Regions from separate parts of the Thermanaeromonas sp. DSM 22490 genome, predicted to be linked through region 2. Evidence: riboswitches for the same ligand, from Rfam matches in the RefSeq annotation. Region 2 holds a riboswitch; the other holds the start of a gene.
The links. A riboswitch is a leader RNA that binds a small molecule or an ion and turns the genes downstream of it on or off. The one in region 2 is predicted to bind glycine.
Positions count from the first base shown of each region.

Region 1: it holds a riboswitch for glycine, as region 2 does, so the genes downstream of both, AC1BI1_RS06405 (GrdX family protein) here and gcvT (glycine cleavage system aminomethyltransferase GcvT) in region 2, are expected to answer to the same signal.

Region 1 covers NZ_JBJHHE010000007.1:16,838-31,890, forward strand. The annotation lists gene AC1BI1_RS06395 (ATP-binding protein) at 1-257, opposite strand, end outside; gene AC1BI1_RS06400 (helix-turn-helix domain-containing protein) at 401-709, opposite strand; glycine riboswitch at 865-978, shown strand; glycine riboswitch at 982-1,082, shown strand; gene AC1BI1_RS06405 (GrdX family protein) at 1,221-1,646, shown strand; gene trxB (thioredoxin-disulfide reductase) at 1,679-2,902, shown strand; gene AC1BI1_RS06415 (thioredoxin family protein) at 2,976-3,293, shown strand; gene AC1BI1_RS06420 (glycine/sarcosine/betaine reductase component B subunit) at 3,325-4,611, shown strand; gene grdA (glycine/sarcosine/betaine reductase complex selenoprotein A) at 4,638-5,111, shown strand; gene grdB (glycine reductase complex selenoprotein B) at 5,137-6,453, shown strand; gene grdC (glycine/sarcosine/betaine reductase complex component C subunit beta) at 6,520-8,064, shown strand; gene grdD (glycine/sarcosine/betaine reductase complex component C subunit alpha) at 8,070-9,245, shown strand; gene AC1BI1_RS06445 (TRAP transporter small permease) at 9,470-9,877, shown strand; gene AC1BI1_RS06450 (TRAP transporter large permease) at 9,880-11,145, shown strand; gene AC1BI1_RS06455 (FGGY family carbohydrate kinase) at 11,170-12,561, shown strand; gene AC1BI1_RS06460 (TRAP transporter substrate-binding protein) at 12,577-13,623, shown strand; gene AC1BI1_RS06465 (dihydrodipicolinate synthase family protein) at 13,626-14,531, shown strand; gene AC1BI1_RS06470 (MurR/RpiR family transcriptional regulator) at 14,694-15,053, shown strand, end outside.
Region 2 covers NZ_JBJHHE010000004.1:160,518-175,570, forward strand. The annotation lists gene sdaAB (L-serine ammonia-lyase, iron-sulfur-dependent subunit beta) at 1-605, shown strand, start outside; gene sdaAA (L-serine ammonia-lyase, iron-sulfur-dependent, subunit alpha) at 592-1,473, shown strand; glycine riboswitch at 1,571-1,696, shown strand; glycine riboswitch at 1,700-1,777, shown strand; gene gcvT (glycine cleavage system aminomethyltransferase GcvT) at 1,851-2,963, shown strand; gene gcvH (glycine cleavage system protein GcvH) at 2,978-3,361, shown strand; gene gcvPA (aminomethyl-transferring glycine dehydrogenase subunit GcvPA) at 3,366-4,697, shown strand; gene gcvPB (aminomethyl-transferring glycine dehydrogenase subunit GcvPB) at 4,701-6,161, shown strand; gene AC1BI1_RS04805 (lipoate--protein ligase family protein) at 6,216-7,031, shown strand; gene AC1BI1_RS04810 (carbohydrate-binding protein) at 7,108-7,491, shown strand; gene glgA (glycogen synthase GlgA) at 7,608-9,071, opposite strand; gene galT (galactose-1-phosphate uridylyltransferase) at 9,074-10,093, opposite strand; gene AC1BI1_RS04825 (hypothetical protein) at 10,169-10,360, opposite strand; gene AC1BI1_RS04830 (GntR family transcriptional regulator) at 10,353-11,084, shown strand; gene AC1BI1_RS04835 (cobalamin B12-binding domain-containing protein) at 11,142-11,801, shown strand; gene AC1BI1_RS04840 (uroporphyrinogen decarboxylase family protein) at 11,952-13,265, shown strand; gene AC1BI1_RS04845 (dihydropteroate synthase) at 13,497-14,294, shown strand; gene AC1BI1_RS04850 (uroporphyrinogen decarboxylase family protein) at 14,423-15,053, shown strand, end outside.

The DNA of each region.
Region 1 (15,053 bases), on a different contig from region 2:
AGGCTATCTACTTCCGGGTTTAAAGAAAAGAAGGCCCCGCTACCGCCGGTGCGTTCGACAATCAACTCTCGCATATCAACAATAGGTTTCAGGGTACCAAGCCTTTCCTCAGGAAGACCCAGGACCATTCCCAGGCTGGTATCAGGATCGGCATCGACGGCATATACCTGGTAACCTCGCTGGGCAAAGCACCTGATTAAACCTGCGGCGATGGTTGTTTTGCCGACGCCGCCCTTCCCGGAAATAGCCAGTTTCACTGGCACGCCTCCTCTGTTCAACTTCTCCTGGTTATCGTTTATTTTCATTAGCAAAAAGCGTGCCAAAAGAAAAAGGCCGCCAGCGCTAGGCGGCCTAACAACCCCAATGTCAATTGGGTTTTACACGTTAAAAAGAGTTGACATTATTTTTTAAGCAGGCCATAGCGGGACATTTTAGCATAAAGGGCCTGGCGGGAGAGGCCTAAGGCCTTGGCGGCCCGTGTTTTTTCTCCTCCAAAAGCTTCTAGGGCCTGGATGATGGCCTCCTTTTCCGCTTCTATCCGTACTTTATAAAGGGGGGAGATATCCCTTACCCCTTTCTTTTTGCCCGGATAACCTATGGCGAGGTGATGGGGATGGATTTCCTGGTCTTCAGCCAAGATGACAGCCCTCTCCAGGACATTTTCCAATTCCCGGACGTTGCCCGGCGACGCGTTCCACCTCCTTTGCATAGCCTGACCAATTGATTATTCACCGATAGGCCACGGTGAGGGTAGAGAGGGTAAAAATTTTTTAGATTGTTAGAAGGAGAATTTAATGCCATGTAGAATATAATACTAGTGAAAACAAGAACAAAAATAAAGTAAAACTAAATAAGGGTTGGCGGTTGAGGAGAGCAGGAGAGACCCGGGTGTTTGACCGGGCGCCGAAGGAGCAAGGCGAGGGCCTGCGGTGAGGGCCCCAAGCCCAAACTCTCAGGCAAAAGCACTGCTCTCGGACGCATCTCTGGAGAGCTTCCCCGCTGAATGCACTTACCGTATTTCAGGGGGAACACCCAAGGGGTAAGGCGCGTTAGCGCCTATTCTCTCAGGTGGAAGGACAGAGGCTATTCACCCTAACTAAGGGTGGATAGCCTCTTTTGTTATGCTCCTAGCAGGTGCGAAGGCTTTCGGATGAGAACCCGGATAACGAAGGTTATAAAGGTTGTTAGTTTAAGGCGGGGGAGGGAAAAATAAACTTATCATGAGCGGCTACGGACAGACCTGGGTGGTGACCAATAATCCCGATATAAAGTTTAGTCAAGGGCGCTTGCTGTTGGTACCGGGAGGGACGCTCCAGGTCTTTAAAGAAGCGCGTAAACTCATCTATCAAGGCTGCCTTTTGCTGAGCCATCCTCTAATGGGCAGCCTTAAACCCTGGCAAAACCCGTATCGTAGCCTGGCTTTGCTGGAACCCCGACCCAGGTCGGGCATCTTAGATACCAAATCCATCACCCTTATGGAAAGGGCTATAGACATGCTGGAGAAGAGGCAAAGGGAGGTTGGTAGCCGGTCGGATTACGACGTTCATACCCTGGCTCATTTTCGCCTGCTGGACTGGGAATTAATAAGCCAAACAATAGAGCTTTCCGATCTGGCCGGAGGAGTGGAAGTTACCAATTTTATGTAAGGTAAAGAAAGTTAAGGAAGGAGTGGATAGAGGTGAGCACCAGGGAAGTTGATGTACTTATAATAGGTGGCGGGCCGGCCGGACTGACTGCGGGTTTGTACGCCTCCAGGGCGCGGCTCAAAACGGTTATTTTAGAAAAAGCGCGCCACGGCGGGCAGATCGCCAGCACCAAGACCATTGAAAACTGGCCCGGCACTTTGAGCGCCGGAGGAGCGGAGCTTACGGACAGGATGGCCGAGCATGCCCGGCACTTCGGCTGTGAGATTATAAGAGACGAAGTGACGGAAGTCGATTTCCGCGGTTACGAGAAGGTAATAAAAACCCAAAAGCAAGATACCTACCTGGCTAAAGCGGTAATTATTGCTTCCGGTGCTGAGCCTCGGGTACTAGGGATTAAAGGAGAGAGGGAGTTCCGCGGCAGGGGTGTATCTTATTGTGCCACCTGTGACGCCGACTTTTATACCGATGCCAGCGTAGTGGTGGTGGGCAACGGCGATGCGGCCGTGGAAGAGGCTATTTACCTTACTAATTTTGCCGCGGAAGTAACTTTAGTTGTCATTCACGATGAGGGGATCCTGGACGCCACTAAAGTCATCCAGGAGAGGGCTTTTGCCAATCCCAAGCTTAAATTTAAGTGGAATTCAGTGGTGGAAGAAATAAAGGGCGATGAAGCTGTCACTGCGGTAGTAATAAAGAATATCAAAACAGGCGAACTGGAAGAGTTGCCCGCTGACGGCATATTCTTCTTCGTGGGAACGGTTCCTAATACCTCTTTCTTGCAGGGCAAGATAGAAATGGATGCCCGCGGTTACATTAGGACCAACGAGATTATGGAGACTTCGGTGGAAGGAGTATATGCTGCCGGGGACTGCCGGGAAAAATTCTTGCGCCAGGTAGTGACGGCCGCGGCCGATGGAGCCATCGCGGCCATGGCGGCGGAAAAATATATCCGGGAAGAGGAATTTTTCCGCCTAGAAGTATTGCGGCCTGATAAACCCGTCTTGCTGGCCTTCTGGAGCCCCATGGTGGAGGCCAGCCTGCCGGTAATGGCCAAGGTGGAGAAACTCCAAGAAAAGCTGGGGGACAGGATTAAGGTAACAAAAATAGACACTTACCGTAACACCAGGGTGGCCAGGCGTTACGGTATAGACAAAGTTCCTGCTGTGCTGCTCTTAAAGCAGGGGGAAGTGGTGGCCCAGATTAAAGAGTTTGAAGTGGACGCCATGGAGAAAGCTATATCACCTTTTATCTCCTAAAACTTGTTTCGCAGGCCCTGGAAAATCACCCTTAGAAGGCAAAAAGCGTATTAGGTGGAAGGAGGTGTTTTAGATGTTAGAAGTCAACAAGGATAATTTTGAGGCTGAAGTGCTGGGAGCCTCGGGCCTGGTGGTAGTAGATTTCTGGAGCCCCAACTGCGAAAAGTGTATGGCGCTCCTGCCGGATATGGAGGCCCTAGAAGGCAAATACAAGGACAAAGTAAAATTTGCCAAGCTCAATATTCAGGGCAACAGGCGACTGGCGCTTTCCTTAGGGGTTCGAGGGCTTCCAGCCATGGGCTTCTTTAAGGGGGGCCAAAAAGTTGCGTTGTTAACCCCGGATGAGGTTTCCCCGGAAGCAGTCGAGGAAAAGATTAATGAACTTCTGTAAGTGACTAATTTCACATGGGGAGGTGTGAGGTTTGAAGTTATCCCTGGGATATATAACCATTAAGGACGTGCAGTTCGGCCAGGCCACGGAGATAAAAGATGGCGTGCTTTATGTAAACGCGCAGGAACTGATAGCCAAGATTAAGGAAGACGAGCGCATCGCCGAAGTGAGGGTGGAGCTGGCCAGGCCGGGAGACAGTGTCAGGATCTTGCCGGTAAAGGATGTGATTGAACCCCGGGTAAAAGTGGAAGGGCCTGGCGGTGTATTTCCCGGCACGGTGAGCAAGGTGGAAACAGTGGGAACCGGCCGCACCCATGTCTTGAAGGGGGCTGCGGTGGTAACCTGCGGCAGAATAGTGGGCTTCCAGGAGGGCATTATAGACATGAGCGGCCCCGGGGCCGAATATACGCCCTTCTCCCAGACCTGCAATGTTGTCCTGGTCATCAACCCCGTGGAAGGGCTGCCGCCACACGAACACGAGGCTACGGTCCGCCTGGCCGGGCTGAAGGCAGCCGCATTCTTGGGTGAGGCCGGTAAATTGGTACAACCTGAGGTAGTCAAAGAGTACGAATACCTACCGCTACCTGAAGCGGTAGCTCGATATCCGGGCTTGCCCAAAGTGGTTTACGTGTATATGCTTCAGAGCCAGGGGCTTTTGCACGATACCTGGGTGTACGGGGTGGATGCCAAGAAGATTTTACCTACCCTGATCTCTCCCACGGAAGTCATGGATGGGGCTATTGTGAGCGGTAATTGTGTGTCAGCCTGTGACAAGAATACTACCTATCACCACCAAAATAACCCAGTGATAGAGGACTTGTACGAGCGCCATGGTAAGGACCTCAACTTTATCGGCGTGGTAATAACCAACGAGAACGTCACCCTGGCCGATAAGGAGCGGTCCTCCAATTACACGGCCAAACTCGTGGAATTCTTAGGCGCTGACGGCGTCATCATAACGGAAGAAGGTTTTGGCAACCCTGATACTGACCTGATCATGAACTGTGTAAAGATCGCCCGGAAGGGCATCAAAACCGTGCTCATAACCGATGAGTATGCCGGACGGGATGGGGCTTCCCAATCTTTGGCGGATGCAGCGCCGGAGGCTGATGCCGTAGTGACGGCAGGGAATGCCAACGAGATTATAACTTTGCCGCCTATGGAGAAAGTAATCGGATTTCCCGAGGCCGCCAAGGTTATCGCGGGAGGCTTCGCGGGCAGTCTCCAGGAAGATGGCAGCATAACCGTGGAAATACAAGCCATAACAGGTTCTACTAATGAATTGGGCTTTGGTAAATTATCGGCCCGGCAATATTAAGTTTAAGTGAAAGGAGTGTTTGGAACATGGCCGTTGATTTTCAGGGTAAAAAAGTAATCGTCCTGGGGGACCGGGACGGGATACCGGGTCCCGCCATAGAAGAGTGCGTCAGGAGCGCCGGCGGAGAAGTCGTCTTCAGCGCTACCGAGTGTTTCGTCTGAACTGCAGCCGGCGCAATGGACCTAGAGAATCAGGCGCGGGTAAAAGAAGTGGCTGAGAAGTATAATCCAGCCGATCTTATTGTGATTTTAGGCGGAGCCGAGGCCGAAGCTTCGGGCTTGACAGCTGAGACGGTTACTAACGGAGATCCCGCGTTTGCAGGTCCATTGACGGGAGTCCAGTTAGGGCTCCAAGTGTACCATATATTGGAACCTGAAGTCAAAGAAGCCATTGATCCTGAAGTATATGAGAAGCAGGTGGGCATGATGGAAATGGTGCTGGATGTAGAGGCTATAGTTAACGAAGTCAGGTCCATCCGCGAACAATATAGCAAGTATTAGAGAAGCCGGAAAGGGGGAGCGAGGGGTGGAGCAAAAGAAGGTCCGCATAGTCCATTACCTGAACCAGTTTTTTGGCCAGATAGGCGGAGAGGAAAAAGCGGATATTCCTCCTATGGTAAAGGAAGGGCCTGTGGGGCCGGGTTTGGCCTTAAAGCAGGCTTTGGGCGAAGACGGGGAAATTGTAGCTACGGTAATCTGTGGTGATACCTACTTTGCCGAACACCTGGATGAGGCCAAGGCTGAAGTGGTGAAACTCATAGCGGAATACCATCCAGATGTAGTGGTGGCGGGGCCGGCTTTTAATGCCGGCCGCTACGGCACCGCTTGCGGAGCTGTGGCCCAGGGCGTTTTTGAAGCCCTTAAAAAGCCGGTGGTCTCCGGCATGTATCCCGAAAATCCGGGAGTTGAGCTCTACAGCCGTTATGCTTATATAGTTAAGACCGGCAACTCCGCGGCGGCCATGCGGCAGGCTGTGGCCCCCATGGCCAGGCTGGCCGTGAAGCTGGGGCGCGGGGAGCCGGTAGGTTCTCCCGAGGAGGAAGGTTATCTGCCCCGGGGGATACGCAAAAACCTTTTCCTCCCGGAACGGGGTTCTAAACGGGCCGTGGATATGCTGATAAAGAAGCTCCGCGGCGAGCCCTTTGTGACCGAATACCCCATGCCGGTTTTTGATCGGGTACCTCCCAACCCGCCGGTCAAAGATCTCTCCAAGGCCAAAATTGCTTTAGTAACCTCGGGCGGGATTGTGCCCAAGGGCAACCCCGACAAAATAGAATCGTCCAGCGCTTCTAAATTCGGTAAGTACGACATTTCCGGGGTAATGGATTTGACCGCCGCGACCTTCCAGACTGCCCATGGCGGTTACGACCCCGTTTATGCCAACCAGGACCCGGACCGCGTTCTGCCGGTGGATGTGATGCGGGAACTAGAAAAAGAGGGTGTCATCGGCGAACTGCACCGGTATTATTATGCCACGGTGGGCAACGGTACTTCGGTGGCCAACGCCAGAAGATATGCCCAGGCTATAGCCGCGGAGCTTAAACAGGATGGTGTGCAAGCGGTTATACTTACTTCTACCTGAGGGACCTGTACTCGTTGCGGTGCAACGATGGTAAAAGAAATCGAGCGCGCAGGAATACCTGTAGTTCATATATGCACTATTGTCCCTATTTCCCTTACGGTGGGAGCCAACCGGATCGTGCCGGCGGTGGCCATACCGCACCCGCTGGGCAATCCCGCCTTGCCGCCAGAAGAGGAGAAGAAGCTACGGCGCCGGCTGGTCATGAAAGCCCTGCAAGCCCTGCAGACGGAAGTAGAAGACCAGACAGTCTTTGCAGATTAAGTGAAAGTTGGAAGGTGGGCAAGGAACTTGCCCACCTTCCCTTAAGATTTCCTGGAGGTGAGGTGCATGAGCTTTCCGGTTATTAAAGGAGCGGCCTACGCTCTTTTCCATTCTCCGGATATTTTGCTGATCGGCGGATCTACCCAGAGGGTAGAACGCTTGAAAAATCCGGAATCGGAATATCTGCAAAAAGTTCCTTCTCATTTAAGGTCATATGAAGAAGTGGTGAAATACGCACCTAATCAAGTATTTATCGGAAACTTATGGCCGGAAGAACTGGATAACATAAATCGGCCCTGGTACGCCAACCTGTTACCGGAAGCGTCTGCCCAGGGTAAATTTGGCGATATAGTTTCTGAAGATATACTTTACGGCCTGCTAAAATTGGCCGATAGCTTCGACCTGGTCTGCCTGGAAAAAGATTTTCAAGAAGCAGTTAAACAAAAGCTTTGGCAAACCGGGCTCTTTGAAGAGAAAGACTTGAACCCGTGGAGGACGGGCAGCGAACTCGAAGAAATTCAAAAGCACATCCAAGAAGCTGAAGCGGAAGAGCTAAGGTTTAACGGCCAGCTTGTGGGTTGTGTTCGCCGGGCTCATGACGTGGACGATACTTTAAAGGCCCATGTTATACTGGAAAACCTTTGCGCCAAGGCTACGGCCATCTGGGCGGTGCGCCGCCTTCTTAAACTGGTGGGCTCCACCGGAGAAGAAGTAGAATACCTTATCGAGACCTCCGAAGAAGCTTGCGGCGATATGAACCAGCGCGGCGGGGGCAATTTTGCCAAAGCCATTGGGGAGAGGTGCGGCCTTATTAATGCTACCGGGGCTGATATTCGCTCCTTCTGTGCTGGACCGGCCCACGGCCTGGTGAGTGCCGCGGCTCTGGTACAGGCCGGCATTTATAAAAATGTGATTGTCGTCGGGGGAGGAGCCGTGGCCAAGCTGGGGATGAACGGCCGCGACCATGTCAAAAAGGGATTGCCCCTTCTGGAGGACGTCCTGGGCGCCTTTGCCGTTATGGTGGGTGAAAATGACGGTATAAATCCCGTTATCCGCACCGATGTAGTAGGACGGCATAAGATAGGCTCGGGGGCGACCCCTCAAGCGGTGATGGAGGCCTTAGTGACCGAGCCGTTAGCCAGGGCCAATCTTAAGATCACCGATGTAGATAAATACTCCGTCGAAATGCAGAATCCGGAGATTACTGAGCCGGCCGGAGCAGGCAATGTTCCCAAAGCTAATTACAAAATGATCGGTGCCCTGGCGGTGATGAAGGGCGAGATCCAGCGAGGAGAGCTGGAGGACTTTATAAAACGGCACGGTATGCCTGGTTATGCCCCTACCCAGGGGCACGTACCTTCCGGGGTACCGTTCCTGGGTTTTGCCCGGGAAGGGATTTTGAGCGGCAAGTTTAACAGGGTGATGATTATAGGCAAAGGCAGCCTTTTCCTAGGGAGGATGACCGGATTGTTTGATGGCGTCTCCTTTGTTTTAGAGAAAAATAGGGGAGAGACGCCCCGTAAGGAAGGTAAGGACATGGATGAGGTTCGCGGTGTGCTAGCCGAAGCCTTGCGCAAAGTTGCCCGGGAAATGATGGCTCAAGTGGGGTGAGAAGCATGTCCGGGTCTAGGGTTAGGAGGGCTGTAGGGGAATTGTTACTGGAACTGGCCGAGGTCCTGGAGGGAAAGGCTAGGGGGCCTAAAGTGCGGGTAGGCTTGACTCTGTCCAGGAATGAGGTAGGGCGGGAGGAGCTTATTCGGGGAGCTATTAATGCTGTCCAGGGTAGCGGCGACTTCCAGGTGGTTCTAATCGGGCCGGAAATAGAGGGAATGGAGGAGGCCCTGAAGTTGGGAATATCTCATGTCCAAACGGATGACTGCGAGAAGGACCTGCAGGAGACCATGCAAAGGTTGCTTCAGACTGGCCAGATTGAGGCGGCGGTTACCATGCACTTTAATTTCCCCTTGGGGACGGCCACGGTCGGCAGGGTAGTAACACCCGGAAGAGGCCGGGAGATGTTCCTGGCCACCACCACCGGGACTTCGGATACCGACAGGGTAAGGGCTATGGTAAAAAACGCCATAGCCGGTATAGCTTGCGCTAAAGCCTGTGGCATAGCTCGTCCCAGGCTCGGCATCTTAAATGTAGACGGTGCCCGGGCTGTCGAGCGGATTTTGAGTAAACTTCAGAGCAAGGGATACGATATCGAGTTTGCCCTTTCTGTGCGTGCCGATGGCGGGATGGTAATGCGGGGGAACGATCTTCTGGCCGGGGCCTGCGACGTGATGGTAACCGATAGCCTCACCGGTAACATTTTAATGAAGGTATTTTCTTCCTATACCACCGGTGGGGAATACGAAGCCTTAGGCTACGGTTACGGCCCGGGAATAGGAGAGACTTATGATCACATCGTTTGCATTTTATCCCGGGCTTCCGGGGCTCCCGTAGTGGCAGGTGCTATACGGTATGCGGCGGAGGTAGCTAAGGGCAGGGTCCTCACTATTTACCGGGAAGAGATGGAAAAGGCGAGGCGTGCCGGTTTGATTTCATTACTGGAAAGTGAGATAGGAAAAGAACAGCCAACGAGCGTGGTGCAGGAGCCCCCTCCAAAAGCTGTGAGCGAGGAGATCCCCGGGATAGATATTCTGGAGTTAGAGGCGGCGGTAAAGGCTTTATGGAAAGCCGGGATTTATGCTGCCAGCGGAATGGGCTGCACCGGACCCGTCATCTTGGTAGCTCCGGAAGACGCGGAAGCGGCCAAAAGATTGCTGCAGCAGGAAGGCTTTATTTGAGGGAGAGGGCCATGCGCCTTTCATAAAGCTGGGTGGCCACCACTGCGAAAAACAGGGGCCACCTTTTTTCTTTAAGAAAAAAATTTTTGCTGAGATACAGAACGAAGAAGGATTTTTTTAACTAATGTTGAATCAAATACATTGCTATCTACAAACAAAGAAAGAGGTGAAACATGGTATTGTCTAAGCTGCAGCGGGGCTTCCTGTGTATTATTGGTATAACTATGGTGCTTTTACTAACTTTTGATGGTTTAGGGAGATACCTGTTGGGTAGAAGCATAAGCTGGGCTGAGGAGTTAACAAGAATCTTATTTGTATGGGGTTGCTTTTTATCTATTTCTATAGCCTTTGTTAAGAAGGCGCATATCGGGCTGGATAGTATAGCGAAAATAAATGTCATAACTCAAAAGATATCCGAGATAGTGACGGCGTTATCTCTTCTGATAGTTGGGGTAGCTATAGTTTATTGGGGTTCCCTATTCGTTAAGCAGAGCGGGAGGTTTCCCTTACCTGCTACAGGTTTCCCGATAATAGTACTTTATATAGCTGGTGTCTTGGCCGGGGCTGCCTGGATAGGAATTGGTATTTACCAGATTCTAAGCGCTTTTAGGTTTAGGGAAGGGGAAAGATAATTGTGGAGTTATTGTATATGTATTTGGCCGTCTTCGGGATCGCATTTATCCTAGGAGTGCCAATTGTATTAGCGCTGGCCATATCGGCTCTGTTTCTGCTGGTAGCCCAAGGGGTATCTTTAACTGTATTTGCCCAGCAGTGGCTGATGGCCACTGATAACTTCCCGCTCACGGCTATATTCTTTTTCATGCTGGCTGGCGAGATAATGAACCTCGGTGGCCTCACTAAACGAATTGTGGCGGTAGCTTCCAAGCTAGTAGGGAACAGAACTGGTGGTCTGGCCATTATTGTTGCGGTGGCGAGCATGCTGTTTGCCTCCATTAACGGCTCGGCTATAGCCACAGCAGTGGCCATCGGCTCCATAATGTTACCGGCTATGACTAAAGAAAAGTATTCCTCCGCCTTCAGCGGTGCGGTGGTGGCCAGCGGTGGAGTTATCGGCCCTATAATTCCCCCCAGCATTCCTATGATAATATATGGTTCCATTACCGGGGTGCCCATTGCGAAATTATTTGTGGGTGGGGTCGGATTAGGCTTGTTAATGGGCCTTTCGCAAGTGGCAATAAGCTATTTCGTCTCGAAGAAACGTGGTTATCATGGCAGTAGTTCTCAGGAGCTACAAGATACATCAGGCGCTATTTGGGCATTATTACTTCCTGTATTCCTCTTCGTAACTATCTCCTTCGGTATCTTAACCCCCACGGAATCTTCCGCTATTGCAGTTGTATACTCTTTTCTTGTTTCCATGTTTATCTATAAAGAATTGGATTTAAAGAAAATACCCGCTGTTATTGAAAAGAGTTTTATAGGAACGGCTTTGGTGATGGCTGTAGTAGGGGCTGCTTCAGTGGCAGCCTGGATTTTGACGGCAGAGCAAGTACCCCAGACTGTAGCGGCGGCCATAACGAGCGTGGTAACTACCCAAACGCAGTTTATGATCGTAACCTTCATGGTACTCATAATCGTAGGCATGATTATGGACCTTACTCCCGCTATTTTAATACTGGCGCCAGTATTCATAGAGCCCATAAAGATCCTTGGGATAGACCCGGTTTATTTTGGCGTATTTTTCTGCGCCACCTTGGTAGTGGGTCTAATCACCCCGCCTGTGGGGACGCTGATATATACAGCCTGTAGCCTCACAAACCGGAGCTTCTCAGAAATAAGTAAGGAATTAGTGCCTTACGCATTAGTTAATTTGGCAGTCATACTGTTATCCATCTTCTTCCCTGGAATTATTTCCTGGTTGCCTAAGTTAATCTCTTAAAGCTAGGGGTGGAGAGGTAAGGGGATGAAAAGACAGGTTGTAGTGGGACTAGATGTGGGTACCAGCTCTTTAAAGGCTACGGCCCTTGATGTTAATACCGGAGAAGCAATTCGTCATCTTCGCTATGAGTATCCGGAAAGTAAAGTAGAGACTGGCGTAGTACCGGCCAGGGTATATGAAGAAACGCTAATTAAGATGTTGGACACTCTAACGGCAGAATTTACCTTGCTTAGTGTGGCACTTTCCAGCCAGATGTATTCGCTCTGCGAAGAAACTGCAGAAGGGGTTGTGGTGTATCAATGGAACAGCCTGTGGCCCAGGGATGTAAGAGCGGAGGAATGGCTTAAGGGGTACATGGAGAGATCGGGTTGTCCGGTGGATACCCTTTACCCGGCCTATAAGCTCGCTACTGTGAAAGATAAGGCGGAGCGGAAATTTGTGCCCTATGGTGTTAAAGAGCATTTAATAAAGTTTCTTTCGGGGGAACTGGTTACTGATTATACCACGGCTTCAGCTTCCGGGTTACTGGATATTTATGAGAAGAGGTGGAACGAAGGACTTATAAAAGCTCTCGGTTATTCCCCAGAGGCTATGCCCCAGGTTAGGAGCCATAACACCTCTATAGGAGAAGTGAAGATTACCCTTAGCTGCCGGGACGGGCAAGATATTGCCCTGGCCCCTGGGTTAGGAGATGGGATATCTGCCAGCTATACCTGCCGGGGTTTAACCCAGATCTGCGCCAATGTAGGTACTTCTTTAGCAGCCAGGGCTTTTGTGGGAAGCCCTGTACCGGGATGTGAAGAATTATGGACTTATGTTGTGGATGAAGAACGCTATGTCCTCGGTGGCATCTCTTCTAACGGCTGTTCCGTTTTGAATTGGGCACGCAAATGGGGGTTTAAACTGGAGGAGGCTGAGCTGGGCGAGAGTAAGAAAGGTGATCTGTTTTTCTTCCCCTGGCTCCATGGAGAGAGGACTCCCTTCTGGTCCTCCCATTTAAAAGGCGTATGTATAGGTTTCCAGATAGACACTGATTGGCAGACCTTTGCAGGCGCTATAGTGAAGGGGGTGGGGTTTACCTTAAGTAATCTTATTGAATTGGTCGGAGCTAATCTGCCTCGCCAGGACTTAGTAGCTATTGCTGGAGGTGGTGTGTACCTGGAAAAATTAATGGAGGTCATAGCTGGTAGTATTCCTATGAGAATTGCTATCTTACAGGATGTAGAATACCTTGCTTCCTATGGAGCTGCTTTGTCAGCGGCGGAAGCGATTGGGATTTCGGTTCCCGCGGAGGTTAAAGTGGACAGGTTAATTGAGCCCACCTTTCAATACCGGAAGGAATATGAAAAGTGGCTGCAGATAGGCCAAGAATTCGCTGGTCTTCTAGAGAAGAACGCCTGTAAAACTTATCGTTAGAAAGGAGAAGAAGGCATGAAAAAGCTAGCCGCTTTGGTTGTTAGCCTCTTTGTCCTCGCCTTACTTCTAGCTGGTTGCGGTACCCAAAGTGGTTCTGGCGGGAAGTCTCAATCTGGTGCAGGTACAGAGAAAGGAAGTACAGAGAAATTTGTAATCAAAATGGGATATGGTACCGCCCCGGGACATCCCATTGACCTGGCCAGCCAGAAATTCAAAGAGATAGTGGAGAAGAAGTCGAATGGCCGGATCGAGGTAAAGCTTTTTCCCTCCGCTCAGTTAGGCAGCGAGCGGCAATTAATAGAGGGTTTGATGGCGGGGACAGTAGAAATGACTCCTACTACTACTGGTCCCATGGGGCTTTTCGATCCTGCATTTTTCGTATTTGACTTACCCTATATATTTAAAGACCATAAATCTGCCGATAAGGTCCTGGACGGCCCTATAGGGCAGGAGATGCTCAAGAGACTTGAAAAGTTAGGTATAGTGGGTCTAGCCTGGTGGGAGAACGGCTTCCGGGAGCTTACTAATAACGTGAGGCCTGTGGTGAAACCGGAGGATCTCAAGGGAATCAAATTGAGGACCATGGAAAATGAGGTCCATATGAAATTCTTTAAGCAGCTGGGTGCCACACCTGTACCCTTGGGATTTGGAGAGATTTATATGGCACTTAAAACTAAGACTGTGGATGGTCAGGAAAACCCCCTTTCTATAATCGCGGCCAACAAATTCTATGAGGTTCAAAAGTATCTCACGCGTACCAGCCACGTTTACTCTCCTGTGGTGGTGCTGGTCAGCAAGAAGTTCTGGGATCAATTGCCTGATGATTTACGGCAGATAATAAGAGATACAGCTTATGAGTTAAGAGAATTCGAGAGAAACAGTGGTCGCGAGAACGAAAAGCAGTATATTGATACTATAAAGCAGAATGGTGTTGAAATAACAGAGCTTACTCCTGAGCAGAAAACGTTGTGGAGGGCCGAAGCGGAAAAAATATACCCCGATTTCGAGGGTAAAATTGGCAAGGAATTGCTAGATAAAGTAAGAAAGGCAGGGTGGGAGTAATAATGGCTAGGCCGAAAGGAGTTCTGGTACCTAATATAACCTTTTTTACCTCCGAAGGTAAGCTTGACCCTATTAAAATGGAATGGCATATGGGCTGGATGTTGGAAAACGGTGTGGACGGTCTTTTCGTAACCGGGTCCTATGGAGCCGGCCCCTTAATGAGCCTAGAAGAAAGGGTAGAAGTATATAAGCTGGCCAAGAAGGTAGTCTCTGGTTTTTCAGGCAAAGCACTAATAGCGCATGTGGGCACAGCGGACACCAGCTCCGCCGTTGCCTTGGCCAAAGAGGCAGAGAAGATAGGTGTAGATGCTGTGGCTGCTGTCCCCCCCTTCTACTACAGGTATAGCGATGAGGAGGTGGTTGAGTATTATAAGGCCATAGTGGAAAGCGTAAGCTTGCCAGTATATGCTTATAATAACCCGACTACAACCAGGGTCAAATTTAGCGTAAGTACGGTGGAGAAACTCCAGGAAATAGGGGTTGCGGGCTTAAAGGACAGCTCGCTAGATATCTCGTTTTTAAGCCACGTATATTACCGGATGAAAAACAGGGAAAAGGACTTCCAGGTTATCTTAGGAACAGAGGTAGGGTTCCTGCCGGTTTACTTTATGGGTGTAGACACTATGATAGGTGGTATGTGCAATTATGTGCCGGAACTGATATCCCACTTCTATGATCTGGTAGTAAAAGGGTCGGATAAAGCTGGGCGTGTATATGAAGCAGTGATGAATCTCAGGAAAGTAATGGCGGTGGCGGACAGCACTGTAGTATCCCATATGGCCCTTTATGCCCGTGGATTTGATGGGGGCTATCCACGGCAACCGATGGCGTTGCCTCCTAGGGGAGATAAAGTATACGAGTTTATGAAGGCCGAGATAGATAAAGCCCTGGAAGTTCTGAGTAGCTAAGTCATTTAATAAGGGCAAGTAGACGAGTCCTTGTTTGGGGATACACGCTGGACTTAACCGCTACCTAAGTGTTCAGGTGGTACCCTTAGGCAAGCAATGAAGATTTACGTGGTTGGCAACCAAACGGGAGAGGTTGGCTATGATGGGGAGGTATATTGGAGGATGTCATCTTCTGAGAAAGTAACGAGAGAAGAAACAACCAACCTGACACAGGGGGATTGTTTGGTCTTGCTGAGGGGCCTTATCAGCTCGTTGCATAAAGCTGAGCAAAAGGTGGCGGAATATATCCTTGAGCATCCGGAAGATGTAATTTATCTACCCATTACTGAACTTGCGGAGCGCAGCGGGGTCAGCGAGACTACAGTAGTAAGACTTTGCCGGAAATTAGGGTTAAGGGGTTATCAAGATCTCAGAAATAGCTTAGTACGGGATAGAATAGAGCCTCTTAAAAACATTCATGAAGCGATAAAAGATGAGGACGATGAAGCTACCATTGCCCGCAAGGTTCTTACAGGCCATATC
Region 2 (15,053 bases):
ATACAGCCGGAGCGGTGCGCATCGGCCGGCTAGCCCGGGCTATCTTAAGCGAAGAACCCCTAGAAGCAGATATTTTCCTCCACGGGTCCTTCGCCCGCACTTACCGGGGGCATGGTACGGACAGGGCTCTGGTGGCAGGTTTGCTAGGCTTGAACGTAGACGACGAACGGGTACGCCAGGCTTTAGACCTGGCCCGGGACAAGGGGCTTAAAATTAGTTTTAAAGAAAAAGATTTGGGCGAGGTACATCCCAATTCAGCACTTCTCATCTTAAAAGGTAGTTCCCGCAAGGTAGAGGTAATGGGTTCCTCTTTAGGAGGTGCCCAGGTGGTGGTCACCAAGATCGACCAATTTCCGGTGGAAGTCACCGGTGAATTGCCCACCCTGGTGGCTGCCTATAAAGATCAGCCCGGAATTATAGCCGCAGTAACCGCTTTGCTGGCCGGCCAAAGTATCAATATTGCCAGCATGCGGGTTTCCCGGGAAGGCCTGGGCCAGCGGGCTTTAATGGTGTTGGAGACGGATGATAGTATTCCGGAAGAAATAATCGCTGGCCTGCGGGCCTGGCCGGTAATGGAGCGGGTGATTCGTATTGACCCTGTGTAGCTGGAAAAGAGCATCTGAACTCTTAGCCGAGGCAGAAGGGAAAAACCTGCCCCTGTTCCAGGTGGTAATACAATACCAGGCGAGTTTAAGCGGGCAGGATGAAGCTTCCATCAGGCAGAAGATGATGGAAAGGTTAGAGATAATGCGGGCCGCTGCTCAAAGGGGACTGACAGAGGATATGCGATCCCCCAGCGGCCTGATAGGTGGAGGAGCCAGGCTGCTAGAAGCTGCGCGGGAAAAGGGGGAAAGTCTATCGGGTGGCACTACCGGACGGGCTATTGCCCTGGCCATGGCTGTGGCCGAAGTCAACGCCTGCATGGGGCGTATAGTTGCTGCACCTACGGCCGGTTCCTGTGGCATCCTGCCTGGGGTCCTTCTGGCCTTGCAGGCAGAAAAAGGCTGGAAGGATGAAGTTCTGGTAGATGGCCTTTTTACGGCTGCTGGCATAGGTATAGTTATAGGCAAACAGGCTTCTCTCTCCGGTGCGGCCCTCGGCTGCCAGGCAGAATGCGGTGTGGCCAGCGCCATGGCCGCCGCTGCAGCCGTAGAGGTGGCCGGTGGCCAGCCGCGCCAGGCTATAGACGCAGCAGCTATTGCCCTGAAGGGCTGGCTGGGATTGGTCTGCGATCCGGTGGGCGGCCTGGTAGAAATACCCTGTGTGAAACGCAATGCTATAGGGGCAGCCCATGCCCTGGCGGCTGCGGATATGGCCCTGGCCGGTTTGCCCTCATATATTCCGTTAGATGAAGTAGTAGCCGCTATGGTCCAAGTAGGTCGCAGTCTCCCACCTTCATTACGAGAAACGGGGGAGGGTGGCGTGGCCGCTTGTCCCACTGCACGTTCTTTAATGCGCGATCTGATGGGATGATAATTATAAAAAAATTTTCATACAAGAAGGATAATAGGTCGTAAATGTCGAATTAATTTATTAGCCCATGAGTTAATTACAACTTCATATAGGGCGAAGGAAGGGAGTAGAAGAGACCCCTCCTGACAAAAGAGAAAGACAGGGTAGGGGCGCCGAAGGAGCAAGCCCGGCTGTGGGTGGCAGCACGGGGGAAACTCTCAGGCAAAAGTACTACTCCTGGACGCGGCTCTGGAGAGTTCTCCCTTACGGGAGACACCAAAGGGGTAAGGCTTTGAAGCCTAATCTCTCAGGTAAGCAGACAGAGGCTCACACCGTTTTAATAACGGTATGGGCCTCTTAATTTTTTCCGGCCATACTATATTTGTTGAGGTGAGATTATGGGTACAGAAACCGGGAAGAAGACACCCCTTTATGAGGAGCATATATCAGCAGGTGCCCGAATGGTGGAATTCGGGGGCTGGATTATGCCCCTGCAATATACGAGTATACTGGAGGAACACCGGGCAGTAAGAACCCAAGCCGGGCTCTTTGACGTTTCCCACATGGGAGAGATTGAGATAAAAGGGCCGGATGCCTTCCGCCTGGTCCAGCATTTGATCACTAATGATGCTTCCCTGGCCCAGGGAGATAAGGTTATTTACAGCCCCATGTGCTATCAAGACGGCGGTACCGTAGATGACATTTTGGTTTACCGCCTGGAAGAGGAGAAATTTCTCTTGGTAGTCAATGCTGCCAATACTCTTAAGGACTTAGAATGGGTACAGAATAATGCTAAGGAATTGAACGCCGATGTGGTCATCACCGATGCTTCCCCGGCCACGCTGCAGCTGGCTTTACAGGGCCCGGAAGCAGCACCCATATTGCAGCCGCTAACTGATATTAATCTTCAGGACCTGGGGTACTATCGCTGGACTTATGGCAAGGTGCGAGGAGTCTTTTGCCTTATCTCCCGCACCGGTTATACGGGAGAAGACGGCTTCGAGCTCTATATGGACCCGGCAGAGGGACCCAAAATTTGGCGGGAGTTGCTGGAAGCAGGGCGGGATAAGGGCTTGAAACCTTGCGGTTTAGGAGCGCGCGACGTTTTGCGCCTGGAGGCGGCTATGCCCCTTTACGGGCATGAGCTGAGCCCGGAAATCACCCCCATAGAGGCCGGCCTGGGGCGCTTTGTGCGCACGGAAAAAGGGGAATTTAACGGTAGTGAAATTTTAAAACAGCAAAAAGAAGATGGGCCTCCGCGCCACCTTATTGGCCTTATAATGCTGGACCGGAACATTCCCCGGCCCGACTATCCGGTGAGCACAGCTGGCCGGGAGGTGGGGCGCATTACTTCCGGATCCTTCGCCCCTGCTTTGGGCCAGAATGTCGCCCTGGCCCTGGTAGAAAAAACTTATGGCCAGGTAGGAGAAAGCTTAAGTGTAATTATCCGGGGACGGGAACACCCGGCACGGGTAGTATCATTACCCTTCTACAGCCGGAAGAAAAAATAAGGAGGGTCATTACCATGATTATTCCTGAGGGCTTATTTTACACTAAAGAGCATGAATGGCTGCAACTAAAGGGCAACCGCTGTAGAATCGGCATTACTGATTACGCCCAGCAATCGCTAGGTGACATTGTATTTGTGGAACTCCCCCAGGTGGGGGACGAATTTAGTGCGGGCGATAGTTTTGGCGTAGTGGAATCGGTTAAATCTGCCTCCGATGTTTATATGCCGGTTTCCGGCAGAGTAGTAGCTGTCAACGAAGAACTGTTGGAGGAACCGCAGAAGATTAACCAAGATCCTTACGGTAAGGGCTGGATGATTGAAGTGGAACTGGCGGACCCTTCAGAAATAGCAAGTTTACTGGGTGCTGAAGCCTATCAGAAGTTGCTTGAGGAGGAATAAAGTTATGACTTATATTCCCACCACCTCAGCCCAAAGGGAAGAAATGCTTAAAGCCTGCGGCGTGGAAGGGATAGAAGACCTGTTTGCGGATATTCCGGAGGAAGTGAAACTTAAACGGGAACTGGACTTACCTGAGCCTTTAGCTGAAGCAGAAGTCTTACGCCATCTCCAGGAACTGGCCGGCAGGAACCGGACCGATTTGATTTCCTTTCTGGGCGCAGGAGCATACGAACACCACATACCCAGTGTGGTACCTGCTTTACTGTCTCGTTCCGAATTTTACACAGCTTATACTCCTTACCAACCGGAGGTGAGCCAGGGCACCCTCCAGGCCATATTTGAATTCCAGTCCCTCATTTGTGCCCTAACAGGTTTAGACGTAGCTAATGCCTCTCACTACGATGGCGCTACGGCTACGGCCGAGGCAGCCCTGGTGGCCTGCGGAGCTACCAGGCGCCAGAAGATTCTGTTCTCCCGCGGACTTAACCCCCAGTACCGCGCCGTTCTCCACACTTATACCCGTGGCCAGGGAATTGAGCTAGTAGAGATTCCCTGGGAGGACGGCCGGACTTCCCTAGAGGAACTGGCGAGAATAGCTGACCGGGACGTAGCCGGCGTCATCCTTCAACAGCCAAATTTTGTGGGGCAGCTGGAGCCTATGACCGAAGCCAGTGAACTGGCTCATAAGGTGGGGGCCCTTTTCATAGCAGTGGTAAATCCCATCTCCTTAGGCATATTGGCGCCGCCCGGAGAATATGACGCTGACCTGGCGGTGGGCGAAGGCCAGAGCCTGGGCAATCCTTTGAACTTTGGCGGGCCTTATTTAGGCTTTATGGCCGCTAAGGAGAAGTTTGTGCGACGCCTGCCGGGACGGATTGTAGGCCAGACAGTTGATGTAGAAGGCCGCAGAGCCTTTGTCCTTACCCTCCAGGCCAGAGAGCAACATATAAGGCGGGAGAAAGCTACTTCCAATATTTGTTCTAACGAAGCCCTTTGCGCCCTAGCGGCTACCATATACCTTTCCTGCCTGGGCAAGGAAGGGCTTAAAGAAGTGGCCCGCCAGTGCTTGCTTAAAGCGCATTACGCTTTTGAACAACTCCTAAAAATAAAAGGGATAAAGCCGGTCTTCAACGGGCCCTTCTTCCATGAATTTGCCATCCGCGCCTCCCAAGCTCCTTCCCAAGTAGCTGACCGCCTGATGCGCGCCGGTATAGCGGGTGGCTTTGACCTGGGACGCTTTTACCCGGAATTGGAAGGAGCCATGCTTTTCTGTGTCACTGAGGTGCGGACGCGGTCGGAAATAGACCGCTTAGTAGAAGTAATGAGGGGGTTGTAAACAGTGGCAGTAGAACCGCTTCTCTGGGAACTGGGAGCTCCCGGCCGGAAAGGCTATGTCTTTCCGCCGCTAGATGTGCCAGGAGAAGTAGAAAACCACCTGCCGGAGGCTTACCGCCGGCGGAAAGACGCTGAGCTACCCGAATTAAGCGAAATAGAAGTAGTGCGCCATTTCACCCACCTTTCCAGCAAAAACTACGGGGTGGATACCGGCTTTTATCCCTTGGGTTCCTGCACTATGAAATACAACCCCAAGGTCAATGAAGTGGTAGCCAGCTTGCCCGGCTTCACCGATTTGCACCCCTGTGTGCCGCGGGAGGCAGCCCAGGGGTCGCTGGAGCTTATGTATCACTTACAAAAGTATCTGGCCGAAATTACCGGTATGGACGCCGTGACGCTGCAGCCGGCGGCCGGAGCCCATGGCGAACTGGCGGGATTACTTATCATTGCTGCGTACCACCGGAGCCGCGGCGAGACCCAGCGGAAGAAGGTGCTGGTACCGGATTCGGCCCACGGGACCAATCCGGCCAGCGCTGCCATGGCTGGCCTGGAAGTGGTCCAAATACCCTCCAACGACCAGGGGCTGGTGGACCTAGAAGCCTTGCGAAAGGCTTTAGGGCCGGATACCGCAGCCCTCATGCTCACCAATCCCAACACCTTGGGTCTTTTTGAAAGTGATATTATAACTATGGCTGAAATGGTGCATAAAGCCGGCGGCCTGCTCTACTACGATGGGGCCAACCTCAATGCCGTTATGGGTATTACCCGGCCGGGGGATATGGGCTTTGATGTAGTGCACCTTAACCTGCATAAAACCTTTTCCACCCCCCATGGTGGAGGCGGGCCCGGCAGCGGTCCGGTCGGGGTAAAAGAGCACCTGGCCCCCTTCTTACCTGTACCTGTGGTCAGTTTCGATGCAACTAAAGGGCAGTACTACCTAGACTACGACCGTCCTCAAAGCATAGGGCAGATGAAGGCTTTCTACGGCAATTTTGGCGTTATGGTAAAAGCCTATACCTATATCCGCACTCTGGGACCCAAGGGCTTAAAAGAGGTCAGCGAGCAGGCCGTTCTTAACGCCAATTATTTGCTCAGCCTCCTGCGCCCCCACTTCAACGTACCCTATGACCGCATCTGTAAACATGAATTTGTGATCAACCCTGGCCCCAAAATAAAAGAGGCGGGAGTGCGCACCTTGGACATAGCCAAGCGGCTTTTAGATTACGGCTTCCATGCCCCTACCATTTACTTCCCCCTTATTGTCCCGGAAGCCATGATGATCGAACCTACCGAAACTGAGCCTAAAGAGGTGCTGGACGCCTTTGCTAGGGCTTTGATTGCCATTGCTGAAGAAGCAGTAAGCAAGCCGGAACTCTTGCACAATGCGCCCCATAGTACACCGGTGCGGCGGCTAGATGAAGCAGGTGCCGCCCGCAATCCTATCCTTAAGTGGCAGAAAAAATAAAGCAGGAAATCCTGGCCGTCCTAGTCGAAATATAAATTGGGTGATACTAAAGCCATGGCAGAGATGTGGCGCCTTCTGGATACAGGAATAGCTGACGGGCCTACCAATATGGCTATAGATGAAGCTATCTTGCAACAACATCGTGCGGGCAACGCGCCCCCTACCGTGCGCTTCTACGGCTGGGACCCGCCGACCATCTCCTTGGGCTATGCCCAGTCAGTCGAGAAGGAAATCGATTTGGGTGCCCTCCAGGAAAGGGGGCTAGGCCTGGTACGGCGTTTGACAGGGGGGCGGGCGGTGCTCCATGACCGGGAAGTAACTTATAGCCTGGTGGTAGTAGAAGATCACCCCCTAGTGGATGGGGGCGTTTTACCTTCTTACTTGCGGATTGCCCGGGTCCTGGCCCAGGGACTTAAGCGCCTGGGCGCCGAGGTGGAGATTGCTTCCGGCAAAAAAAGCACCGGTGAGCACAGCAGTGCCGCCTGTTTTGATGCCCCTTCCTGGTACGAGATTACTGTAGAGGGGCGCAAGCTAATCGGCAGTGCCCAGACCAGGAAAGGCGGCGCTGTGCTCCAGCACGGTTCCATTGTATTAAAACAAAATGTAGAGGATTTGTTCGCGGTATTAAAATTTTCCTCGCCCGAAAGGAGGAAAAAACTTAAAGAAAAATTTTATCAGCAGGCCTGCGGCCTGGAAGAGATTTTAGGTCGCCCAGTGGCTCCGGTGGAAGTTAAAGAAGCTATAATTAAAGCCTTCGCCGAAATCTATGATATCCAGCTCGTCCCGGGCGAACTTACACCAGAAGAAAAGATTCTGGCAGCAGAATTGCGGCAGAAATATGCCAGCGAAGAGTGGAACAGGCGCCGCTAGCTGCCAGCATAGCTTTTTCCTCTCCGGGGAATGCTATAGGGCAGAAGATTCCTTGCTTTTTGGGGAGGTAAAATAAATGGGTGATAGAGGCCGCAGCCGTTTTGTTAATGAAGACCGCACTAGACTGGAGCAAATGCGGGCAGCAGAATATCCCGGAGGAGTAGTGGTCGATCCGGTGCCCATAACTGCCGGAAGTGAAGTAACAATTTTGTACTATGGACTGCTGTCCCAGTGCGGCGCCGATCAGGTCTGGATGCGCACAGGATATGGCGACCCCCATAACTGGCAGGACATTTACGATCATCCCATGGAGCGCACCGGGTACGGCTGGGTTAAGAACATACGCGTATCGGAGGATTACGACCGGCTCAACTTTTGCTTTAAAGACAGCGCCAACAATTGGGACAACAACAACGGCCTCAATTGGAGTTTTATAATTCACAACGGCGAACGGGCTTAATAGAAAGGTGCTTAAAAAGAAGCGGGGGTGGGGTCCAGGAAATCGGGGCCCTATCCCCGCTCTTGTTTGGCTATCTTCAGTTCTTTTTGCGAGCATATCTTGACTTGCGGACGCTGTTACCCCACTTTAATTTGGGCGGCTTGGCGTTTATCTAAGGCTTCCCGGTACATTTTTTCGTACTGGGCGGCGGAGGCAGACCAAGAGAAGTCTGCCAGCATGCCCCGTTCCACCAGCTGGCGCCATTCCTGAGGCTGGGTCCGGTAGACGTTTAAGGCGCGGTTGATGGTTTCAAGAAAGGCCTGGGGGGTATACTCATAGAAAGAAAAGCCATTGGCCTTATCTGGGTGCTGGTGGAAATCGAAGATGGTATCCTCCAGGCCTCCGGTGGAGCGCACTACAGGCACTGTACCGTAGCGCAGGCTTATCATCTGGCTCAGGCCGCAGGGTTCAAAGCGCGAGGGCATAAGAAAAATATCAGCACCCGCATAGATGCGCTGGGCCAGGTCCGGGTCAAACCCTATTTTGACCGCCATTTTCCGGCGGTATTTTACTTTATACTGGGAAAAAAGTTGCTGATAATAATCATCGCCGCTCCCCAGCAGGATCAGTTGAACATCCTGCTGCAATAGGGGATCCAGTATGGCAGCCAGGAGGTCGAGACCCTTTTGGTTTACTAGGCGAGAAATCAAAGCTAGCAGAGGCACATCCACTACTGGCAATTCCAGCTCCTGCTGCAGAGCCTTCTTGTTTTCTTTTTTGCGCTCCGGGCTAGAAGCATCATAGTTAACCGCAATACGCGGATCCGTGGCTGGGTTGAACTCTTCGTAGTCGATACCGTTTAAAATGCCCCGCAGGTCGGCTGCCCTTTTCCTTAACAGGCCGTCCAGCCCCTCTCCCAATTCAGGGGTCTGGATCTCCAGGGCATATTTTTTGCTTACAGTGTTAAGGAGATCAGCATAAAGGAGGCCGGCCTTCATGAAATTAACTTTGCCATAAAACTCCAGGCGTTCGGGGACGAAGAATTCGTCGCCCAGGGCCATGAGCCTCAAGGTTTCCCGCGGGAAATGGCCCTGATACTGCAGATTGTGGATGGTAAAGATGGTAGCTGTGCGGAGGTAAAAGGGGTTATCCTCATGCTTTACTTTGAGGAAGAGGGGGATAGGCCCTGTCTGCCAGTCATTACAATGGATTATATCCGGGCGAAAATCCACCCAGGGCAACAGGGACAGGACCGCCTTACAGAAAAAATTAAAGCGAGCATCATCGTCAGGGTAACCGTACATACCATCCCGGTAAAAATACTTATAGTTATCAATAAGGTAAACGGGTACTGCGGCTGTACCTGAGAGGGTCGCCCGGCGGATTATGGCTGTCTCCAGGCTGCCATCCATCTCTACCGGGAGGTCGGTGAGATAGGTCACGTCCTTGATCTGGCGGTAGCGCGGCATAACTACTCGTACGTCATGGCCGCGCTGGGCTAAAGCTTTCGGGAGGCTACCGGCTACATCGGCCAGGCCACCTGTTTTAGCCAGGGGAGCTACTTCCGGCGAAACGAAGAGAATGTTAAGACGCTCAGCCATTCCTAATCCTCCTTGGTAACTGCATTTAAAAACTGGGCGGCGTGCTCCGGTGGAGTGGGATTAATATATATATCGGTTCCCCATTCGAAACCGGCCACAGTAGTTAAACGGGGTAAAAGCTGCAAGTGCCAGTGGTAAGCAGGAGTTGCCTCATGCAGAGGAGCTGTGCGTAAAACCAGGTTAAAGGGAGGGTTATCCAGGGACTTGTGAAGCCTATCCAGCAGGTCCTGCAATATGGAGGCCAAATCTTCCAGCTGTTGGTCCGTTATATCTCCAAAGCTAGGCTGATGTTGACGCGGAAAAATCCAGGTTTCAAAAGGAAAACGGGAGGCAAAGGGACAGAAAGCCAGAAAATGTTTATTGAAGGCTACCACCCGTGCTCCCTGATTTAACTCTGCTTCCAGCATATCACAATAAATACAGCTTTCCTTTTTCTCCAGATACTCTTCCGCCCGCCTTATTTCTTCCCGGACGGCCGTCGGAATTAAAGGTGTGGCGATGAGTTGGCTATGGGGATGTTGCAGGGAAGCCCCGGCTTCGGTACCATAGTTTTTAAAGATCTGGACGTAAGCCAGGCGTTCGTCCCGGGCATGTTGCAGGTAACGCTGGCGCCAGGTCTTAAAAACCTGTACGGCGTGCTCGGGCTTATAGGCAGGGAGTTCGAGGTCATGATCGGGCCCCTCGATAATGACCTCATGTACCCCTATGCCCTCCCGCCTGCGATACAGGCCGGCTGTCTCCTCCTCCCCATTGCCCTCCGGGACCAGCGCAGCGAATTTATTGGGTACTACCCGCACTTGCCAGCCGGGAGTATCCGCTTCCGTACCGGGTAGGCGGAGAGCAAAGACTTCGGGCGGCGTTTCCTTCTCATGACCTGGACAAAAAGGACAATTATCTTTACTTTTAGCCCCTAGCTCTTCAGATTCTTCTTTAGAGCGAACGAGATCTGAAGGGCGCTTAGCCCGTTCCGTAGCGATGATAACCCACCGCTGGGCAATGGGATCGTGACGCAGTTCGGGCATGAAATAGTAACCTCCGCTAAAATACAGTCTGTGTCTAGGTTACTTCTTTAAGGGGCAGTTTATACAAGAAGAAGATTAAAACCTGCAGCAGGAAATATCAAATAAAAGTAGAATAGCTGTATAGACGGCAAAGCCTACATGGAGCCATCGGCTGTTGACCATTTCCGAAGTTCTAACTTTATAAAAGGGTGGGGTCTGGTTCGAAATATAAATATGGCAACTGCTGGCCGTATCCACCTGAGTGAGGAGGGTTAACTCAATGGCCATAGATAAAAGCTCCTTTGTGCCTCCTTACTACCAGCTAGCGCAAATCTTGGAACGCCAGATTAGGTCAGGGCAATATCGCCCCGGCGATGCCTTGCCTTCCGAAGCGGAACTGAGCGAAAAATATGGGTTAAGCCGCATGACCGTCCGTCGCAGCCTGAGCCACCTGGCCAAGGCTGGCCTCATTCGGACGGAAAGAGGGAAAGGCACTTTTGTCTCCCGGCCCGAGCTGGATCGCGCCGTTTTTGTCATGGAGGACTTCCACAAAGAGATGGCCGCCCGGGGTTTGGCTTCCAGTGTGCGGCTTTTGGAAGCCAGGTTGGTTCCAGCACCGGAAAAGGCGGCCAGAAAATTACAGCTCCCGGTAGGTACGAAGGTGCTCTATATTCGTCGCTCTCTTTTAGCTGGCGGAGAGCCTATGGCCTATCATCGCAAATACCTCCGTTATGACCGCGGACGGCCCATTCTGGAGAACGAACTCCAGTACCAGGCGCTTCCGGACATGGTAGAAAAACATGCCGAGGCCCTGCCGGTAACCAGCAAAATGGTGTTGCAAGTGACCGTTCTTAACGAGGAAGAAGCCCGGGCCCTCCGCGTGGCGCCGGGTTCACCCGCCTTCTTGCTGGAGCAGATACTCCTGGCCGGAGATGGCCGACCCGTGGGCTGGGGATGGTGCATATACCGCGGGGACCGTTATCAATTGACTTCGGTTCCCACAGCGATTTAGATCCCGGGGTGCTAGCCAGCACACCAAAATTATAGTTTTAGAAGAGGGTGCTGATTCATGGGACCTTTAGCCCGGGCTATGGCAGAATTAGAAGAAAAGAAGGTCCTAGAACTGGTTAGGAGAGCACTGGGTGAAGAGAGGACGCCCCTGGAGATTGTGGAAGAATGCCGTCGGGGGCTCAGTCTCGTAGGGGAACGCTACGCCCGGGGGGAATATTTCTTAAGTGACCTGGTTATGTCGGCGGAAATATTCCAGGAAGTGCTCCGGATTCTGGAACCTTTCCTGGCCTTATCGCCGGCCTGGCAGGAACAGCCAGGCAAGGCAGACATCCTTTTTGGCACGGTGGAGGGCGACATACATGACATTGGCAAGAATATAACTATCTCCCTCCTCCGGTGCGAAGGCTTCCGCGTCTTTGATGCAGGGGTGGACGTTCCTCCTGACGTCTTTCTGACCCTCCTCCAACAAACCGGTGCCCGTGTTTTGGCGTTATCCGCTTTACTGACTTCTTCCTTTGAATCCATGCGCCGGACCGTCCAACTGGTCCGCATGGTGGCCCCTAAACCTGCGGTAAGGGTCATCATTGGAGGCCTGGTCAACGAGCGGGTCTGCCAGTACGTAGGTGCCGATGCCTGGGTGCGAGAGGCGGGAGACGGCGTGGCCATCTGCCGGCGCTGGTTAGGGGTGAGAGTTATAAACAGAGTTGGCTCGGGATAAGAGTTATAATAGAAAGGGAGACCGAAACGATTCTAAAATTTTTGTTCGCTTAAGAGAGAATTATCAAAAGATTGGATCTAGAGAGACCAGTGGAGTTTGAGATAGTACTTCATTATAAACCTTGGCAAGATAAGTACGGGAGGGGATTAAATGACGCCGGAGGAAAGGCAAGAGCAAATGTTCTCTTCATGGCTTGTGGGTCAGGCCATCGAATTTGCGAGCCCGGAAGCGGAAAAGTCGTATAAGGAGCGAGTAATGCGTCTAAAAGACGCTATTCAATTAAGAAAGGTACCTGACCGGGTACCGGTTTGTCCTATAACTGGACTTTTTCCGGTTTATTATGCAGGTATAACCGTTCAAGATGCGATGTATGACTATGACAAAGCTGCGGCTGCCTGGAAAAAATGCGTTTTAGATTTTGAGCCTGATGCATATCTAGGAACGGCTTTTATTCCGCCAGGCAGATTTTTTGAAATTCTTGACTACAAGTTATATAGGTGGCCCGGCCATGGTGTACCGCCGGGTATCTCGTACCAGTGCCTTGAGGCGGAGTATATGAAGGCCGAGGAGTACGACGCTTTGATCCACGATCCTTCTGACTTCTGGGTAAGATTATATTTTCCCCGCATTTTCGGTGCTCTTAAACCCTTCGAAAAACTGGCTCCTCTTACCGACGTCCTGGAAATTGTAATGACTTGCGGTAGTTTTATTCCCTTCGGTTTTCCCGAAGTACAGGCTGCCTTTAAAGCTGTCTTCGAAGCAGGCAATGAAGCTATCCGGTGGGCCGGTATGGTTCGCTCTGTGGACCAGGCACTTCAAGCACAGGGATTCCCCACCTTTTTTGGAGGAGTGAGCAAGGCGCCTTTCGATATCATCGGCGATACTCTTAGAGGTACCCGTGGGATAATAATGGATATGTATAGACAGCCTGAAAAACTGCTGGAGGCCCTGGAGGCGGTTACCCCGTTGGCCGTAAGGATGGGGGTATCTTCCGCCAAGGCCGCTGGCCACCCGCTAGTATTCATGCCTCTGCATAAGGGGGCTGACGGTTTCCTGTCAGATAAGCAGTTTAAGACTTTCTATTGGCCAACCTTAAGAAAAGTTATTATGGGCTTAATTGAAGAAGGACTGGTACCCTGCTTATTTGCCGAAGGCGGCTATAATTCCCGCTTAGAAGTCATTCGTGATTTACCAAAGGGTAAGACGGTCTGGCTTTTTGACGACACCGATATGGCTAAGGCTAAAGAGATCATGGGGGATATAGCCTGTATCGCCGGCAACGTGCCCATGGCCTTGTTGACCTTTGGCACACCAGAAGAAATAAAGGATTATTGTAAGCAGCTTATAAAAACTGCCGGTAAAGATGGCGGCTTTATTTTGAGTTCAGGGGCTGTAATCGATGATGTAAGACCGGAAAACCTCCGGGCACTAATAGAATCAGCCAAAGAGTTCGGCACCTACTAGGGCCTGCCATCCTCCGCGGTATATTAGAAAAGGATGGCCTCTGTGGTCCATTTAATTTTTACGGCTTTGGTCGACCTTTTGCCGGACGCCAAACAAAAAGCAGTAAAAAACTTTTTTAAATAAGGGCTAATAGCTATTTTAAAAGAACGAATTTTGCAACAAAAGTAGAATATATGTATAGACAAATATTCAGGAAGGCATAACACGAATGTTTTTGGAGGGTTGTAGGAAGTGTTAATAATCGGCGAGAAACTTAATAGCGCAATTCCCAGTGTACGTCAAATAATTAACGACAAAGATGCGGCGGCTGTCCAAGATCTGGCACTTAGGCAAGTAGCGGCGGGGGTCGACTATCTGGATGTCAATACTGCGCACTGCAACGAAGTGGAGGATATGGAGTGGCTTGTACGCACTGTTCAAGAAGTAACTGAGGCACCTTTATGTATTGACAGCACCTCAGGGGTGGCCATTAAAAAAGCTCTGGAAACTGTTAAAGGTGAGAAAAGTAAAGTTATAATTAATTCCATTTCTTTGGAGAAAAATCGTCTCGAAGAGGTGTTGCCACTTGTTCTAGAATACCAATGCCCGGTAATTGGATTGACCGTGGACGAAAATGGTATTCCCAAAACTGTGGAAGACAGGATCAGAATTACTGAGCGCATGGTAGAGATCTTATCCAAACATAATTATGATTTGAATAATCTCTTTATCGATCCTCTGGTACTTCCTTTGGCTGTGAGCCACACTAATGCGGCAACGTTTTTTCAATGCCTGAGTGAGATTAAGCGCCTGTTTAAAGTAAAAACAGTGTCAGGCTTAAGCAATATCTCTTTTAACATGCCTAAAAGAAAGCTCATTAACCGTTATTTCCTAGCGATTTGCATGGCACAGGGCATGGATGCGGCTATACTGGATCCCCTGGATTCTAAAATCATGGCAGCGGTTACCACTGTAGATTTATTGTTGGGTAATGACCCCTTTGGCAAAAACTTCTTAAAGGCGTATAGGAAAGGGGCGTTAGAGGATTAAAGAGTTGTGAGTTATAAAGAGGGGGTGAAGCAATACGAGTGGGTAAGAAGGGGCGACAAATAACATGATGTAACGCGTGCCTACGTGGAATTGGAATTGATTACGAGCACGAGGGAGGGAATTAAAAAATGAGCGATAAAGAAAAGCTTTTTCAAGAAAGGTTTAAGCGCTACACGGTAGCGCTGGAGTGTGGCAAGCCGGACAAAGTACCTGTAGTTTTTCCGCTTGGCGAGTGGGTGGTCAAGTACACCAATACCACTCTTCAGGAAGTATACTACAATGTTGACAAGTCCAACGAAATTATTGCCGAGGCGATACGAGACCTTGACTTTGATGTTATGTTTGGCTCCCTCAATTTATGGTGGCCCCCCATGTTTGATGGTATAGGTTCCAAGTTGTATAAGTTCCCAGGAATTTACTTTGAAGAAAACTCTGGCTTCCAATATGTAGAAGAGGAGTATATGAAGCCTGAAGACTACGATGAGTTTATCAATAATCCTACCCAATGGCTCGCTACTAAGTACTTACCTCGTATATGTGAGGAGTTGGCCGAACCGGGGTCATACCGCGCCACTGTGGCCTTAATTAAAAGCGCTGCTGCTTTTGCCATGCACAACGACAAGCTAGCTAAAGCGGGCGACCAATGGGCGAAGGAATACGGGATAGTGCCAACTGTGACGGGAATGACCAAGGCACCCTTTGATACCTTGGGCGATGCCCTGCGAGGGACGAAAGGGATTTTGCTAGATCTCCGTCGTC